DNA from 4 places in the Bradyrhizobium sp. I1.14.4 genome. Region 1 is predicted to be linked to each of the others. Evidence: predicted binding sites of a transcription regulator. Region 1 holds the regulator's gene; each other region holds the start of a gene.
What was found. Region 1 encodes PhoB, which activates phosphate uptake and scavenging genes when phosphate is short. Its sites were predicted from a motif close to TGTCATNNANCTGTCAT; they were not measured.
Positions count from the first base shown of each region.

Region 2: the regulator PhoB is predicted to act here: its motif matches at 1,686-1,702, upstream of ABIB78_RS24910 (Orn/Lys/Arg decarboxylase N-terminal domain-containing protein).
Region 3: the regulator PhoB is predicted to act here: its motif matches at 1,872-1,888, upstream of pstS (phosphate ABC transporter substrate-binding protein PstS).
Region 4: the regulator PhoB is predicted to act here: its motif matches at 1,675-1,691, upstream of ABIB78_RS18710 (phospholipase C).

Region 1 covers NZ_JBNDLA010000011.1:56,883-60,763, reverse strand. Annotated here, with positions in the region: gene pstB (phosphate ABC transporter ATP-binding protein PstB) at 1-261, shown strand, start outside; gene phoU (phosphate signaling complex protein PhoU) at 369-1,085, shown strand; gene phoB (phosphate regulon transcriptional regulator PhoB) at 1,216-1,926, shown strand; gene ABIB78_RS22375 (GcrA family cell cycle regulator) at 2,127-2,639, opposite strand; gene ABIB78_RS22370 (aspartate aminotransferase family protein) at 3,139-3,881, shown strand, end outside.
Region 2 covers NZ_JBNDLA010000014.1:898-4,778, reverse strand. Annotated here, with positions in the region: gene ABIB78_RS24920 (tetratricopeptide repeat protein) at 1-278, shown strand, start outside; gene ABIB78_RS24915 (DJ-1/PfpI family protein) at 489-1,640, shown strand; gene ABIB78_RS24910 (Orn/Lys/Arg decarboxylase N-terminal domain-containing protein) at 1,747-3,881, shown strand, end outside.
Region 3 covers NZ_JBNDLA010000009.1:102,825-106,705, forward strand. Annotated here, with positions in the region: gene ABIB78_RS19900 (tripartite tricarboxylate transporter substrate binding protein BugD) at 1-717, shown strand, start outside; gene ABIB78_RS19905 (DMT family transporter) at 727-1,707, opposite strand; gene pstS (phosphate ABC transporter substrate-binding protein PstS) at 1,992-2,984, shown strand; gene ABIB78_RS19915 (alkaline phosphatase family protein) at 3,075-3,881, opposite strand, start outside.
Region 4 covers NZ_JBNDLA010000008.1:196,381-200,261, reverse strand. Annotated here, with positions in the region: gene hydA (dihydropyrimidinase) at 1-85, shown strand, start outside; gene ABIB78_RS18720 (alpha/beta fold hydrolase) at 115-999, shown strand; partial or broken gene ABIB78_RS18715 (helix-turn-helix domain-containing protein) at 1,112-1,417, shown strand; gene ABIB78_RS18710 (phospholipase C) at 1,765-3,408, shown strand; gene ABIB78_RS18705 (cytochrome-c peroxidase) at 3,433-3,881, shown strand, end outside.

The DNA.
Region 1 (3,881 bases):
CCCGAGGTGATCCTGTTCGACGAGCCGTGCTCGGCGCTCGACCCGATCTCGACCGCCAAGGTCGAGGAGCTGATCCAGGAACTGTCCGAGGACTACACGATCGCGATCGTCACCCACAACATGCAACAGGCGGCGCGCGTCTCCGACAAGACGGCCTTCATGTATCTCGGCGAGCTGATCGAATTCGACGACACCAACAAGATATTCACCTCACCGAGCGATCGGCGCACCCAGGACTACATCACCGGCCGGTTCGGCTGACCGGCGCATGATCCGGAAAAGTGGAAACCGGTTTTCCGATCAGATCATGCTAAATTGAGGACAACGAAATCATGATCCCCGGGATCATGATTGAGGGGAGACAAGCGATGGCTTCTGAACATACCGCCAAGGCATTCGATAGCGATCTGCAGGAGTTGACCCGCCTGGTCGCCGAGATGGGCGGCCTCGTCGAGCGGATGATCACCGAGTCGGTCGACGCGCTGATCCGTCGCGACGTCGCGCTGGGCAAGCGCGTGGTCGCCGCCGACATCGAGATCGACAATTTGCAGCGCCTCATCGAAGAGCGCGCGGTGCTGACGATCGCGCGCCGCCAGCCGATGGCGATCGACCTGCGCGAGATCGTCAGTGCGATGCGCGTGGCCACCGACCTCGAGCGGATCGGCGACCTCGCCAAGAACATGGGCAAGCGCGTCGCAGCACTGGAGAGCGACTTCCAGCCGCTGAAGCTGATCCGCGGCCTCGAGCACATGACCGACCTCGTGCTGTCGCAGGTCAAGTCGGTGCTCGACGCCTATGCCGCGCACGATCTGCCGGCTGCGATGAACGTCTGGAAGGGCGACGAGGAAGTCGATGCGATCTGCACCTCGCTGTTCCGCGAACTGCTCACCTACATGATGGAGGATCCGCGCAACATCTCGTTCTGCATCCATCTGATGTTCTGCGCCAAGAACATTGAGCGGATCGGCGATCACGCCACCAACATCGCCGAGACCGTGTTCTACATGATCGAGGGCCAGCAGATCACCGACAAGCGCCCGAAGGGCGACATGACCACTTTTGCCACCACGGTGCCGGGCAACTAGGGCATGATCCGCACGTGCGGAACCGGATTGTCCTCGCGACAAAAGGCTTTCGCGGGGACCTTGCTGAAGGAAGTAAGCGTTTCGGTTTGCGTCTGGGCAACGGATCACCACACAGAAAGAACTTAAACCGATGAGCGCACGCATTCTGGTAGTCGAAGACGAGGAAGCGCTGACGACGCTGTTGCGCTACAACCTCGATGCGGAAGGCTACGATGTCGAGACCGTGGGGCGCGGCGACGATGCCGACACAAGGCTGAAGGAGCGCATTCCCGACCTCGTGGTGCTCGACTGGATGCTGCCGGGCCTGTCCGGCATCGAGCTGTGCCGCCGCCTGCGGGCGCGGCCCGAGACCAAGCAGCTTCCGATCATCATGCTGACCGCGCGCGGCGAGGAGAGCGAGCGCGTGCGCGGGCTTGCCACCGGCGCCGACGACTACATCGTCAAGCCGTTCTCGGTACCAGAGCTGCTGGCGCGGGTGAAGGGCCTGTTGCGCCGCGCGAGCCCGGAGCGGCTTGCGACCGTGCTGACCTATGGCGACATCGAGCTGGACCGCGAGAAGCGCCGCGTGGCGCGCTCGGGCCGCCCGATCGATCTCGGGCCGACCGAGTATCGCCTGCTCGAATTCTTCCTCGAGCATCCCGGCCGCGTGTTCAGCCGCGAGCAACTGCTCGACAGCGTCTGGGGCCGCGACATCTATATCGATGAGCGCACCGTCGACGTGCATATCGGCCGCCTGCGCAAGCTGCTCAATCCGGGCCGCGAGCAGGATCCGATCCGCACCGTGCGCGGCGCCGGCTACGCGCTCGACGACCGGTTTGCAAAGGCCGAGCCGCAGCCGTAACGGCCCCAAACAATCGCAGTCTCCTGGCCCGGTATGCAATCGCACTCTGGGTCTGGACCCTTGGTTCCGTCATTGCTTCGTCGCTTCAGCGCAAATTGCTCTGCAATTTTGTCGCGAGCTCCCCGCAGTGACGGCATCAACAAAAAATCCCCGCTTTCGCGGGGATTTCTTTCGTGCAGTCCAGGCTTGTTTCCCGAGTGCTACTTGATTTGTGGCTTCGCCGACGGCCGGCGGCGGTCGGCGGCGGGCTGGTAGGCAACGCGCGAGTGATGCGCGCAATAGGGCAGGCCGGCGAGCGCCTTGCCGCCGCAGAAGAAGAATTCCGGGCTCGATGGATCGCCGACCGGCCAGTGGCAGGTGGCTTCGTTGAGCTCGAGCAGTGACAGCCGTTGGCTCATCGGCACCACATTATCGTAGGAGATCGGATCGGACTCCATCTCGACCTCGAAGGCGTGCGCGAGCGCCGTGTTGCCGCGCGAAACAGGGCGCGCCACCCGCATCATGTGCTGGGCGGGGCGGGCCTTGCGCTGCCGTGGCGCGGCCGTGGAGGGAGCCTTGGCGCGGCCGGAGAGGCCAAGCCGATGTACTTTGCCGATCACGGCGTTTCGCGTCACATTGCCAAGTTCCGCGGCGATCTGGCTGGCCGAGAGGCCGGATTCCCAGAGCTTCTTCAGCTGTTCGACGCGATCGTCGGACCAGGTCAATACAGTCATCGCATTCTTCCTTTCGCGGAGCGCCGGCCAGTCATTGGAGCGGGCGCTGCGAGCCAATCTGGATAAAAATCCCAGCGGCCAGAATCCCTTAGCCCTCGCCGGGCGCGGTCTTGCGCCCGAACGTTTACGTGAGACACGAAGGCTACTTAGAGGGTCCAGTACTGCCGCACGAGATGTCGTACCCGACAGGCCAAACGCTACAATATGGCGTGACTCTGGCGCAAGAGTCCGCGGCCGTGCGTCCACATGTTCCCACAAAGTTAAGCATTGCGGTGAGGCTTTTCCACCGCACCGGAATGCTCCGGATTGCGCTCGTTTCGCATTGCAGGAAGACCGGCAAAGGCCGGCTTCTGGCGATTGACAGTTACTGGCCGCAGCATAGAATGTTTGGCACGTGCCGCCCGCAAAGGCGGCACGTTTTGTTTTCCGAAGCTGGCTGTTGCTGCGCTGGCGTCAAGGCGCGCGGCAATTTGTTGGCTTCAAACCGTCAGTGAACGCCATGACCAACAGTGCCTCGTCGCATCTGCTCCCCGTCTTCGCCAGGGTCGATCTGGGCTTCGAGCGCGGTGAGGGCGCCTGGCTGATCGCAACCAACGGCGATCGCTATCTCGATTTCACCTCGGGCGTCGCGGTGAACGCGCTCGGGCATGCGCATCCGCATCTGGTCAAGGCGCTGCAGGAGCAGGCGACCAAGCTCTGGCACATGTCGAACCTGTTCAAGAGCCCGGACGGCGAGGTGCTCGCCGCGCGGCTGTGCGAGCAGAGCTTTGCCGACTTCGTGTTCTTCTGCAATTCCGGCGCGGAAGCGATGGAGGGCGTGATCAAGCTGGTCCGCCACTATCACTTCTCCAAGGGCCATCCCGAGCGCTACCGCATCATCACCTTCGAAGGCGCCTTCCACGGCCGCACGCTGGGTACGCTCGCTGCGACCGGTGCGGCGAAATATCTCGAAGGCTTCGGTCCGCCGATGGACGGCTTCGACCAGGTGCCGCATGGCGATATCGAGGCGGTGAAGAAGGCGATCGGCCCGCACACCGCCGGCATCCTGATCGAGCCGGTGCAGGGCGAGGGCGGCGTGCGTTCGGCGCCGCAGGCCTTCTTCAAGGCATTGCGCGCGCTTTGCGACGAGCATGGCCTGCTGCTCGCATTCGACGAGGTGCAGACCGGCATGGGCCGCACCGGCGAATTGTTTGCCTACAAGCGCACGGGTGTCACGCCGGACGTGATGTCGCTGGCGAAGGC
Region 2 (3,881 bases), on a different contig from region 1:
ACGATCATCCGAACGTCGCCAATCTGATCGGCTATTCCTATCGCAAGCTCGGCGACTACAAACAGTCGCAGGTCTGGTACGAACGCGCGCTGAAGGCTGATCCGAACCACGTGCTGACGTGGAACTACTACGGCCTGTGGCAGATCGAACAGGGCAACCGCGACCAGGCGCAGTATCATCTGCAGCGGATCGCCGAGATCTGTGGCACCGACTGCGAGGAGTATCGCACGCTGGCGGCGGCCTTGGAGAAGCCGCCGGGAACGAATCTCGTCTATTGAGCGCATCGGCTTGTAGCCGGTATGAGCGGAGCGGCATGCGAGGAAACACCGCCCCCGGATGTCGCTGGCGCACATCCGGGCTGCGCGTCCAAGCCGCGCCTGCGCCACCCGCGTGTCCGTTTTTGCGGGAATTTCGCCGTTTTGATCGATGCGATCGACGGGTAGTTTGCGCGCCGGGCGACGCAAGCGGATACGTTGAGATCGATCATCATGACCTGGCGGATTCTCGCGTGGAGCGGCATCGTCGTCGCCGCGCTGGTTCCAATCATCGGCGGCATCTGGCTCCTCACCCTGCCCGCCGCATCGGCATTCAGGGTTCAGCCTGCGATCGCAAAGCAGGAGCTCGACGCAACGCTTGCGGCGCTGAAGCCGCCGAAACGGGCGCGCCCCTTGATCGCGATCGTCGGCATCAACGACATGACCGAGACCACTGACTATCTGATGCCCTACGGCATCCTCAAGCGCGCGGATGTTGCCGATGTAGTCACGCTGGCGACGGGGCCCGGTCCGGTCACGCTGTTCCCGGTGCTGAAGGTCGAGCCGGATGCGACCACTGCTGAATTCGAGGCCGCGCATCCCGACGGCGCCGATTACGTCATCGTGCCGGCGATGAGCCGCGACGATGATCCGGCCGTCATGCAATGGACCCGGGGCCAGGCCGAGAAAGGCGCTGTGATCGTCGCCGTCTGCGCCGGCGCCAAGGTGCTCGCCTCGACCGGCCTGCTCGACGGCAGGCGCGCCACCACGCACTGGTTCTATCTGAAGAACTGGCGCAACAAGCATCCCGCCATCCAATACGTCGCCGACCGCCGCATCGTGGTCGATCGCGGCGTCGCGACGACGACGGGGATTTCGGCGTCGATGCCGATGTCGCTGACCCTGATCGAGGCGATCGCCGGCCGCGACAAGGCCGAGGCCGTCGCGCGCGAGATCGGCCTGCCCGGCTGGGACGCGCGACATGACAGCAACGCCTTCAAGTTCACGCGTCCCTTCGCGCTGACCGCCATCCGGAACACGCTGGCGTTCTGGAACCGGGAACAGTTCGGCCTCGCGCTGGCTCCCGGCGTCGACGAGGTCTCGCTGGCGCTGGTCGCCGACAGCTGGTCGCGCACCTATCGCTCGCATGCCGTGACGTTCGCCGCGACCGGCGACGCGGTGACGACCCGCAACGGCCTGCGTATTTATCCGCAAGTCGTGGCGCCGGCCTGGTCCGCAGATCGTCTGCTGCCCGCGGTCGGCACCGCGCCGCCCGCGCAGGCGCTCGACCGGGCGCTTGCCGGGATCGAAACACGCTATGGCCGTGATACGGCCGATTTCGTCGCCATGCAGCTCGAATATCCACGGGCTGACGCCGTGCAGTGAGAGATCGCCTCCCCAACAACGTATTCGATCCTCCATCCATCCCATTGTCATCTGCCTGTCATGAATTGTGCCGACACGTCAGCGCCGGACCAGTTCGGGGACACGCATGGACTATTTCAAACGCTTCAACTTCCTGTTTGCCGCGCCGGTGTTCGAGGCCGACGACCTCGAAGGCATCCGCTTCAACCAGATCATTGCCGAGATCGAGCGCTCCGGCTTCGAGGTGGTCCGCGCCCGCAAGCTGGAAGATGCCGAGATCGCGGTGCAGACCGATGCCGCGATCGGCTGCATGGTGGTCGACTGGGGCAAGAAGGGGCTTGAGGGCAAGACCGCCGCGTTGATCAATCTGATGCGCCGGCGCGGCCTCGATTTCCCGATCATCCTCCTGATCCGCCGCAAGCGCTTCGAGGATCTGCCGGTCGAGGTGCTCGATTTCATCGACGGTTACGTGTTCCTGTCCGAGGAGACCCCGCCCTTCATCGCCAAGAACCTGATCAGCCGGCTCAAGCAATATGCCGAGAATTTGAAGACGCCGTTCTTCGGGGCGCTGGTCGACTATGCCGAGGAAGGCAACCAGCTCTGGACCTGCCCGGGTCACAATGGCGGCGTGTTCTACAGCCGCAGCCCGATCGGCCGGGTGTTCGTGGAGCATCTCGGCGAGGCCGTGTTCCGCGACGACCTCGACAATTCCGTGCTCGACCTCGGCGACCTCCTCACCCATGAGGGACCGGCGCTGAAGGCGCAGAAGGAGGCGGCGCGAATCTTCGGCGCCGAGAAGACCTATTTCGTGCTCAACGGCACCTCGACCTCCAACAAGGTCGCGCTCGGCTCGCTGGTCACCGACGGTGACCTCGTGCTGTTCGACCGCAACAACCACAAGGCCGCGCATCACGGCGCGCTCCTGATCGGCGGCGGCATTCCGGTCTACGTGCCGACGGTGCGCAACGCCTGGGGCCTGATCGGGCCGATGCGCTGGGACCTGCTCGATGAGGGCGCCCTGCGCGACCAGATCCGCAAGCACCCACTGGTCAAGGACGAGAACGCCTGGAAGAAGGAACGTCCGTTCCGCGTCGCCGTGGTCGAGCAGTGCACCTATGACGGCACCATCCACTCGGCCGAGATGATCCTCAAGCGGATCGGCCATCTCTGCGATTACATCCTGTTCGACGAGGCCTGGGCCGGCTTCATGAAGTTCCACCCGATCTATTCCGGCCGTTTCGCGATGGGGCTCGCCAATCTCGGCCCCGAGGCGCCCGGCATCATCGCCACCCAATCGACCCACAAGCAGCTCGCGAGCTTCTCGCAGGCCTCGCAGATCCACATCCGCGACCGCCATATCAAGGGCCAGAAGCGCCGGGTCGAGCACCGCCGCTTCAACGAAAGCTTCATGCAGCACGCCTCGACCTCGCCGTTCTATCCGATCTTCGCCTCGCTCGACGTCGGCGCGCAGATGATGAAGGGGCGCTCCGGCGAAGTGCTGTGGGACGATACGATCCGGCTCGGCATCGAGCTGCGCAAGAAGATCCGCGCGGTGAAGCGCGAGTTCGAGGAGAAGGAGACGCGCGCGGAGCGGCGCTGGTTCTTCGAGCCGTTCGTGCCGGACCGCGTGATGATCCCGGACGTCGCGCGCGAAGGCGGCGTGCACAACGTCGCCTGGGAGACGATCTCGACCGATCAGCTCGCGACCAATCCGTCCTACTGGCAGCTCAGCCCGGGCGAAACCTGGCACGGCTTCCCCGAGCTGACCGCGGGCTTCGCCATGACCGACCCGAACAAGCTCACATTGCTGACGCCGGGCTTCGATCACGCCACCGGCGCCTATGCCGATCACGGCATCCCCGCCCCCGTGGTGGCGCAATATCTGCGCGAGAACCAGATCGTCGCCGAGAAGAACGACCTCAACTCCCTGCTCTTCCTGCTGACACCCGGCGTCGAGGCCAGCAAGGCCGGCACGCTGGTGTCCGGGCTCGTCGCCTTCAAGAAGCTGCACGACGACAATGCGCTGATCGAGGACGTCATCCCCGAATTCTTCCGCCGTTGCCCGCAACGCTACAGCGGGGTGCGGCTGCGCGACCTCTGCGGCGACATGCATCGCTTCTTCCGCGACGGCGGCGTCAGCACGCTTCAGGCCAGGCAATTCCTGCCCGAACATCTGCCCGAGATCGCGATGTCGCCGCGCCAGGCCGCGCAATATCTCATCCGCAACGACGTCGACTATTTGCCGATCGACCAGATCTTCGG
Region 3 (3,881 bases), on a different contig from region 1:
GACGGCTACACGATCGCGATCGGCAATGCCGGAACCAACGCGGCGACCTACACCATCTATCCGAAGCTGGCGTTCACGCCCGACTCCTTCGCGCCGATTGCCGTTGTGGCGAAAACCTTCGGCATCGTCGCGCTGCGCAAGGATTTTCCGGCCAAGGATCTCAAGGAATTCATCGACTACGCGAAGAAGAATCCGGGCAAGGTCAATCTCGGCCATGCCGGCGTCGGTTCGTCGAACTATTTGATCTGCAAGAGCTTCGTGCATGCCGCCGGGATCGACGTGCAACTGGTCGGCTATCGCGGCGCGGCGCCGGCGCTGACGGACGCGATCGGCGGCCAGATCGATGGCGTCTGCGATGCCGCGGCTTCGGTGTCGCAGGCGATCGACGACAAGCTGGTGAAAGCGGTGGTGGTCGGTTCGACCGTGCGGCTCGCCTCGCTGCCGGAGTTGCCGACCTCGGCCGAGGCCGGTCTGCCCGAGTTCGAGGCGCAGGGTTGGAACGGGCTGTTCGCGCCCAAGGGCACGCCGCCCGACATCATCGCCAAGCTGAACGCCGCCGCGCGCACTGCGGTCGCGAGCGAGACGGTGAAGAAGCGCTTTGTCGATTTGTCGACGGTCGCGCCCGACGCCAACGAGCTCGCGCCCGAGGTGCTGCAGCAACTCGTGACCCGCGACGTCGCGAAATACCGCGCGCTGCTGGCGGACGACAAGAAGTAGGCCGCAAGCCTATCGTCGCAGCCGCCGCAACCACCGCTTGATGGCCTCAGCCGGCACCGTCATCGCCGCGACGCCGGCCATGACTAGCAAGAGGCCCAGCGCCAGGTTCGACGGCACCGATTCCCCGAGCAGCAGCACAGACAATGCGACGCCGATCGGAATCCGCAGGTAACCCTGCGCGTTTGTGGTGAGCGTTCCGAGCCGCGTCAGGCACATGTAGAACAGCATCAACCCGAACGCGCTGGAGAAGATGCCCATCACGACGGTGGCGACCAACGCCTGTGGCGTCGGGTGCAGCGTCCAGGGATGGTCGACGATCAACGCGACCGGCAGCAGCACGGTGCCGCCGAACAGCAGCGAGCCGGCGGCCACCACCATCGGATCGTAGTCCGACAGCCGAAGCCCGAAGATCGTGGCGCAGGCGAACGAGACGGTGGCGAGGAGGATCGCGATCTCGGCGAAGATCTCCTTGCCGAAGCCTGAGAGCGCGTCGAGGCCGATGATCGCGACCGTGCCGGCGAGGCCGAGGATTGCACCGACCAGCTTGAGCGGCGAGGCCGGCTCGTGCCGCGTGATCGCCCAGGTGATCAGGAAGGCGAAGATCGGCGTCGTCGAGGCCAGCACCACGGTGTTGGACGCCGGCACATAGAGCTGCGCCCAGGTGATCACCAGGAACGGGACGGTGGAGTTGATGGTCTGCTGGAAGGCGAACAGCTTCCAGGCCTTGATGTCGGTCGGGATGCGGATGCCGCGGATCCGCAGCACCACGAGCAGGAACAGGGCGGCGACCAGCGAGCGCGCCGAGATGAAGGTGACCGGCGGGATCGAGCCGAGCCCGATCTTGGTCAGCGGATAGGTCGAGCTCCAGCAGCAGGCCAGCGCCACGAGCAGCGCATAGTCGCGCCAGCCCCGCGCGCCCGGCGCGGTGGACAGGATCGGCGTTATCGCGGGAGCCGTCGCGCCGCCCGTCTTCGCTGTGCTCTTCGGCACCTTGTTGGCTCCCCCGCGCATTGGCGCGCGAAGCAGCAATCTAGCGTGGCTGCACGCTGCAACGCTAGAGCATTGAATTTGCGCGGATATCCCGTTTGGAGGAATTGGCAGGCTGCGCCCCAGGCGCGGGCTGAGGGCGCGTGCCGTCTGCCGCTCCAGCTCATATTACCGTTTTGTGACATGGCCCACACGGGCATGTCGCGCGTCCTGCTAGGCTCGAACGCATGACGAAGCATTTCAGATTACCGATCATTTTCATTGCTCTGATCGTCGCAACGCAGTGCTTGGCTGCGGAGACAAAGGGCGCGGGCTCAACCTTCGTGTCACCGGTGATGGCGAAATGGATCGATGCCTACAAGGCAAAGACCGGCAACACCGTCAGCTATCAATCGGTGGGCTCGAGCATCGGCGTCGGCCTGATCAAGAAGGCAGCCGTCGATTTCGGCACGAGCGACATGCCGCTCGATCCGAAAGAGCTCGACAGGCTCGGCTTGATGCAATTCCCGATCGTGATCGGAGGCGTCGTGCCGGTGGTGAACATCGAGGGCGTCAAGCCCGGCCAGATCCAGTTCACCGGGCAGCTGCTCGCCGACATCTATCTCGGCAACGTCAAATTATGGAATGACCCGGCCATCCAGGCGGTCAATCCCGATCTGAGGCTGCCGCGCGCGGCGATCACCGTGGTGCATCGCCTCGATGGCTCGGGCACGACGTTCAATTGGTCGAACTATCTCTCGAAGATCAGCGCGCAGTGGAAGGCAAGCGTCGGAGAGGGTACGTCGGTCGAATGGCCGGTCGGGCTCGGCGGCAAGGGCAATGATGGCGTCGCCTCGCTCGTCAGTCTGATTCCAGGGGCGATCGGCTATCTCGAATACGCCTACGCGCTGCAACGGCTCGACCGGATTTCGTTCGGCCTGGTACGGAACAGTGCCGGCAATTTCGTCACGCCGGACGCCGCATCGTTCCAGGCTGCGGCCTCAAGCGCCGACTGGACGACGACGCAGGATTTCAACCTGGTCCTCACCAACGCGCCGGGCGAAGACGCGTACCCGATCACGGCCACGACATTCGTCTTGATGCACAAGCAGCCGAAATCGCCCGACCGGTCGGCAACCGCGATCGACTTCCTGCGCTGGTCATTGGAGAGAGGCAAGTCGCAGGCGCAATTGCTCAACTACGTTCCCTTGCCGGCCACGCTGGTCGAGCAAATCGAGCAGTATTGGCAACACAATTTCGAGGCGCTCACGGCGTCGGTGGCGACGCCCGCAAAGCGCTGACGTTGCATGCATTTGGAGAGGCCTAATGCCGCGATGGACGCCGTTCTGGCGTCCATCGCTTAACATTTGCCGGAACTACCGGCGCGAGATCTAGCGCAGGACCTCGCTCAGCACCTCGCCATCGACCTGATGCGGGGTGGTGCCGAGGAGCCGCATGATGGTCGGCGCTACGTCGATATTGCGCATGTGCCGCACCACGGTGTCCTTGCGGATCTGCGGCCCCGCGGCGATGAACGTCGCGCTCATCACCGGAAGTTCGGGGTCGTGGCCGTGGGCACCGTAGAAGTTCGGCATCGACAGCGCGGTGGTTGCCGCGCTGAACGGCGCATCGCCCTGGCGCGCGACGCCGGGATTCTGCACGCCGTCGAAATTGTAGCCGGGTGCCATCAGCGCGAACACGTCGCCATAGTCCTGGCCGACGGTCTTGCTGGTGCACTGTCCGGTGCCGGCGTCGCATTGCAGCGGCCGGGTCTCGACGACGGTGAAGATGCGCTGGTCCTTGAGCGAGTAGTTGAAGCGCGCATTGGGATCGACCGCGTTCTTCACCGCGTCGGTGATCTGCGCCACCAAGGCCCGGTAGGTCGCCAGATCGACGGTGCCGCCGAGTTCGCGGTTCTGCAGGTTGATGTAGATGTCGGCGGCCGGGCCGGAGGTGCGGATCCCGACCTTGCTGGTGTCGATGCCCGCGTTGCGGAGGATGTTGGTGAGATTGACCGAGGTGTGGAACGGCGCGAAGCCGTGATCCGACACCACGACGACATTGCTGTCGCGGCCCGCCGCATCGGCAATCTGCTTCACCGCCTTGTCGGCCATCTGGTAGGCGAAGCGGATGTAGGACGCGTATCGCTTGACCTTGGCAGAATCCTGGTTGGCGCCGATCGAATTCGGATCGGTCGG
Region 4 (3,881 bases), on a different contig from region 1:
CGACGACGGCACGCTGGTCGGTGGCAAGGACCACGGCACGTATTTGCCGCGCTCCAAACCGCAGCCAGGAGCGACCATTCCCTAGAGTGCGAAGCAAGAAGGCAGGAGATCAACATGCCCTATGCGACAACTGATGACGGTGTACGTCTTTATTTCGAGGAGACCGGATCCGGCCATCCGGTGATCCTGGTCCACGAATTCGCCGGCGACCTGCGCAGCTACGAGCCGCAGATGCGGCATTTCGGCAAGCGCTTTCGGACCGTCGCCTACAACGCGCGGGGCTTTCCGCCGTCGGATGTGCCGGAGCAGGTCTCGTCCTATTCGCAGGCGCGCGCCGCCGACGACATCCTGGCCGTGCTGGATCATATCGGCGCGCCGAAGGCCCATATCGTCGGCCTCTCGATGGGCGGCTTCGCGACTTTGCATTTCGGTCTGCGCCACTCGACACGGGCGCTGTCGCTGTGCATCGGCGGCTGCGGCTATGGCGCCGAGCTCGACAAGCGCGAGACGTTTCGCGCCGAGGCCGACGTGATCGCGGGCATGATCCGCAAGGAGGGCATGCCGGCCTTCGCCGAGCGCTACGCCTACGGGCCGACGCGCGTGCAGTACGAGAACAAGGATCCGCGCGGCCACGCCGAGTTCAAGGCCATGCTGGCCGAGCATTCGGCCGCGGGATCGGCCAACACCCAGCAGGGCGTGCAGAAGGAGCGTCCGTCGCTCTACACGCTGGTCGACGAGATGAAGCGCATCACGGTGCCGACGCTAATCATCACCGGCGACGAGGATTGGCCATGCCTGTTGCCGGGCATCCTGATGAAGCAGAGCATCCCATCGGCCGCGCTTGCGGTGATGCCGAACTGCGGCCACGCCATCAACATCGAGGAGCCCGACGAATACAACCGGATCGTCGGCGATTTCCTGGCGCAGGTCGAAAGCGGCCGCTGGCCGCAGCGCGATCCCAGAGCCGTCAGCGCCTCGATTACGGGGATGAAGGACTAAAGCAGCAAATCCAAAAAAGACGCCGGTGCCGTGTCCGAGTCGGGTCAAGCCGGGACAGGCCCCTCGATCCGACGAACTTCACGTACTGCGTCGCGGGTGGCAATCCGGGCGTGCAATACGACGCATGCACGAGAGCCCGACCACTGCGTGGACGGTCGCCCAATTGGCGAAGGAGGCGGCGCTCTCTCGTTCAGCGTTCTTCGAGCGCTTCAACCGCGCGGTGGGCGTCGCACCGATGGAGTATCTGCTCGGCTGGCGGCTGGCGATGGCGGAGAGCATGCTCCGGCAGAACCGAAGTGGTATCGCCGAAATTGCGGAGCGTGTTGGTTACGGCTCCGCGAGCGCTTTCAGCGTCGCGTTCACCCGCCATGTCGGACCGCCGCCGACGCAGTATGCGCGCGAGCGGGCGCAGTCGTGATGTGGTCGTGATGCGCGCAGCACACGCTGCAGCGCGACAGCTCCGATCTTGCATTGAGTGATGATCGAGCCGCGTCCGCAGATCGCCGCATCGCGTGAAGCTGACGAAGAGGGGCGTCATGCGCGCGGAAATTGATCACTCGATGTCTGCTGCAACCGATGCACATGCGTGCGCGCCATTCGTCATCGCATTCACTGGTGATTGCACACAACTGACACAGACCTGTCACCGGTGGTGGCTAACTTGTCGCAGGTCGACGTCATAAATCTGTAAAATCAAGGGGCACTACGGTGAAAGCCAAATTTCTTTCGACGGTCGGAGTCTGTCTGGTTGCTGCCGCTGCGGTGATGTGCGGCGCCGCGGCTCAAGACGACAACAAAGGCAACAACGGTCACGATCATCATCCGCACGACATCCACACGCAAACTCCGATCAAGCATCTCGTCGTCATCTTCAACGAGAACCGCTCGTTCGATCATTATTTCGCGACCTATCCGAATGCGGCCAACCCGACCGGCTCCATTCCGTTCACCGCGAAGCCGCATACGCCGAAGGTGAACAACCTCGCCAACGCCAATCTGCTGACCAACAACCCGAACACCAATCCGGCCAACGGCACCGGCGCGACCAATCCGTTCCGTCTCGACCGAACGCAGGCCAACACCAGATCGCAGAACCATGCCTACACGCCCGAGCAGCAGGCGGTCGACAACGGCAAGGACGACCTGTTTCCGGAATTCACCGGCCGCGGCACTGCCGGCGGCGTCGGCGCTTTCGGCACCAACGGGCAGGTGATGGGCTATTTCGACGGCAACACCGTCACGGCGTTCTGGAACTACGCCCAGAACTTCGCGATGAGCGACAATAGCTGGACCGACACTTTTGGTCCGTCGACGCCCGGCGCGCTCGAGGTGGTTTCCGGCCAGACCAACGGTGCGCAGAACATCATCGGCACGTCATCGTCGATCGCCGATGGCCAGGGCGGCCTGACGCTGATTGGTGATACCGACCCTGCTTACGACTCCTGCTCGAGCACGACCAGCCAAGTCTTGATGACCAGCAACAACATCGGCGACCTGCTCAACGCCGAGCAGATCAGCTGGGGCAGCTTCATGGGCGGCTTCGACCTGACGCTCAAGAACAGCAACGGCACCAGCAACTGCGCCCGCAGTACCTTCTCGAGCAACGTCAACGGCACCATCGTGGACTACATCCCGCACCACGCCTGGTTCCAGTACTACAAGTCGACCGCCAACCCGACCCATGCGCGGCCGAGCTCGGTGAACGCCGTGGGCCACACCTACGTTCCCGGCAGCAAGACGCTCGATCCGGCCAATCATGCCTACGATCTCGAGGACTTCTACGCTTCGGTGAAAGCCGGCAACTTCCCGGCGGTCTCCTACATCAAGATGCCGGCCTATCAGGACGGTCATCCCGGCAACTCCGATCCGCTCGACGAGCAGGCCGGCAATGTCGAGCTGATCAACTTTTTGCAGAAGCAGAAGGAGTGGCGCGAGACCGCGGTCATCGTCACCTACGACGACTCCGACGGCTGGTACGACCACCAGTACCTTGCACCGACCAGCGCGTCGTATGATCCGACCGCCGATCAGGTCAACGGTCCCGGCCAGTGCGGCCGCGGTATCGGCAAGCAGACGCAGCCGAAGGGCCTCAACGGCCAGCCGGTGAACGGCCGTTGCGGTCCCGGCACGCGCGTCCCGTTCCTGGTGATCTCGCCCTACGCCAAGACGAACTTCGTCAGCCACACTCGCATCTCGCAGGCCTCCGTGGTGCGCTTCATCGAAGACAACTGGCTGCACGGCCAGCGTCTCGGCGGCGGCGCGTTCGACGACAGCGTCGAATCGATCGCGGACATGTTCGATTTCGATCACGGTCACGATCACGACGGTGACGATCGGCAGAACAAGCTGTTCCTCGATCCGACCGCCGGCACGGTTATCGTCAGCTCGTCTGATGATCATCATCACTAACGCTCTGGGATCACTGGACGTCATATGAACGGCCGCAATTTGTGGCTTCTCGGCGCCGGCCTGCTCTGCATGGCCGGCGCCGTTGCGGCAGTCGAGACGCAAGGACTTCCGGGGACAAATCCAAACCCGGTGCAGCTCCGGCGTCCGCCGGTCGCCCCGCTGTCCGGCATGGCACAACTCGGCCGGAAAATCTTCTTCGACGCGTCGCTGTCGTCGTCGGGCGCATTGTCCTGCGCCTCCTGCCACAGTCCGGACCACGCCTACGGCCCGCCCGATGATGGGCCGGTCATGCTCGGCGGACCCGCGCAATCCCGGCAAGGCACGCGCGCCGTGCCAAGCCTGACCTATCTCGAGCGGCAACCGAATTTCAGTATCGGGCCCGAGAAGGACCAGGACGACAATGTCGTCGACTTCGCGCAACTGGCGGCGCTCGGCCGGCAGGCCACGCGCGCCAAGAAGGTCGCGACTGGAAC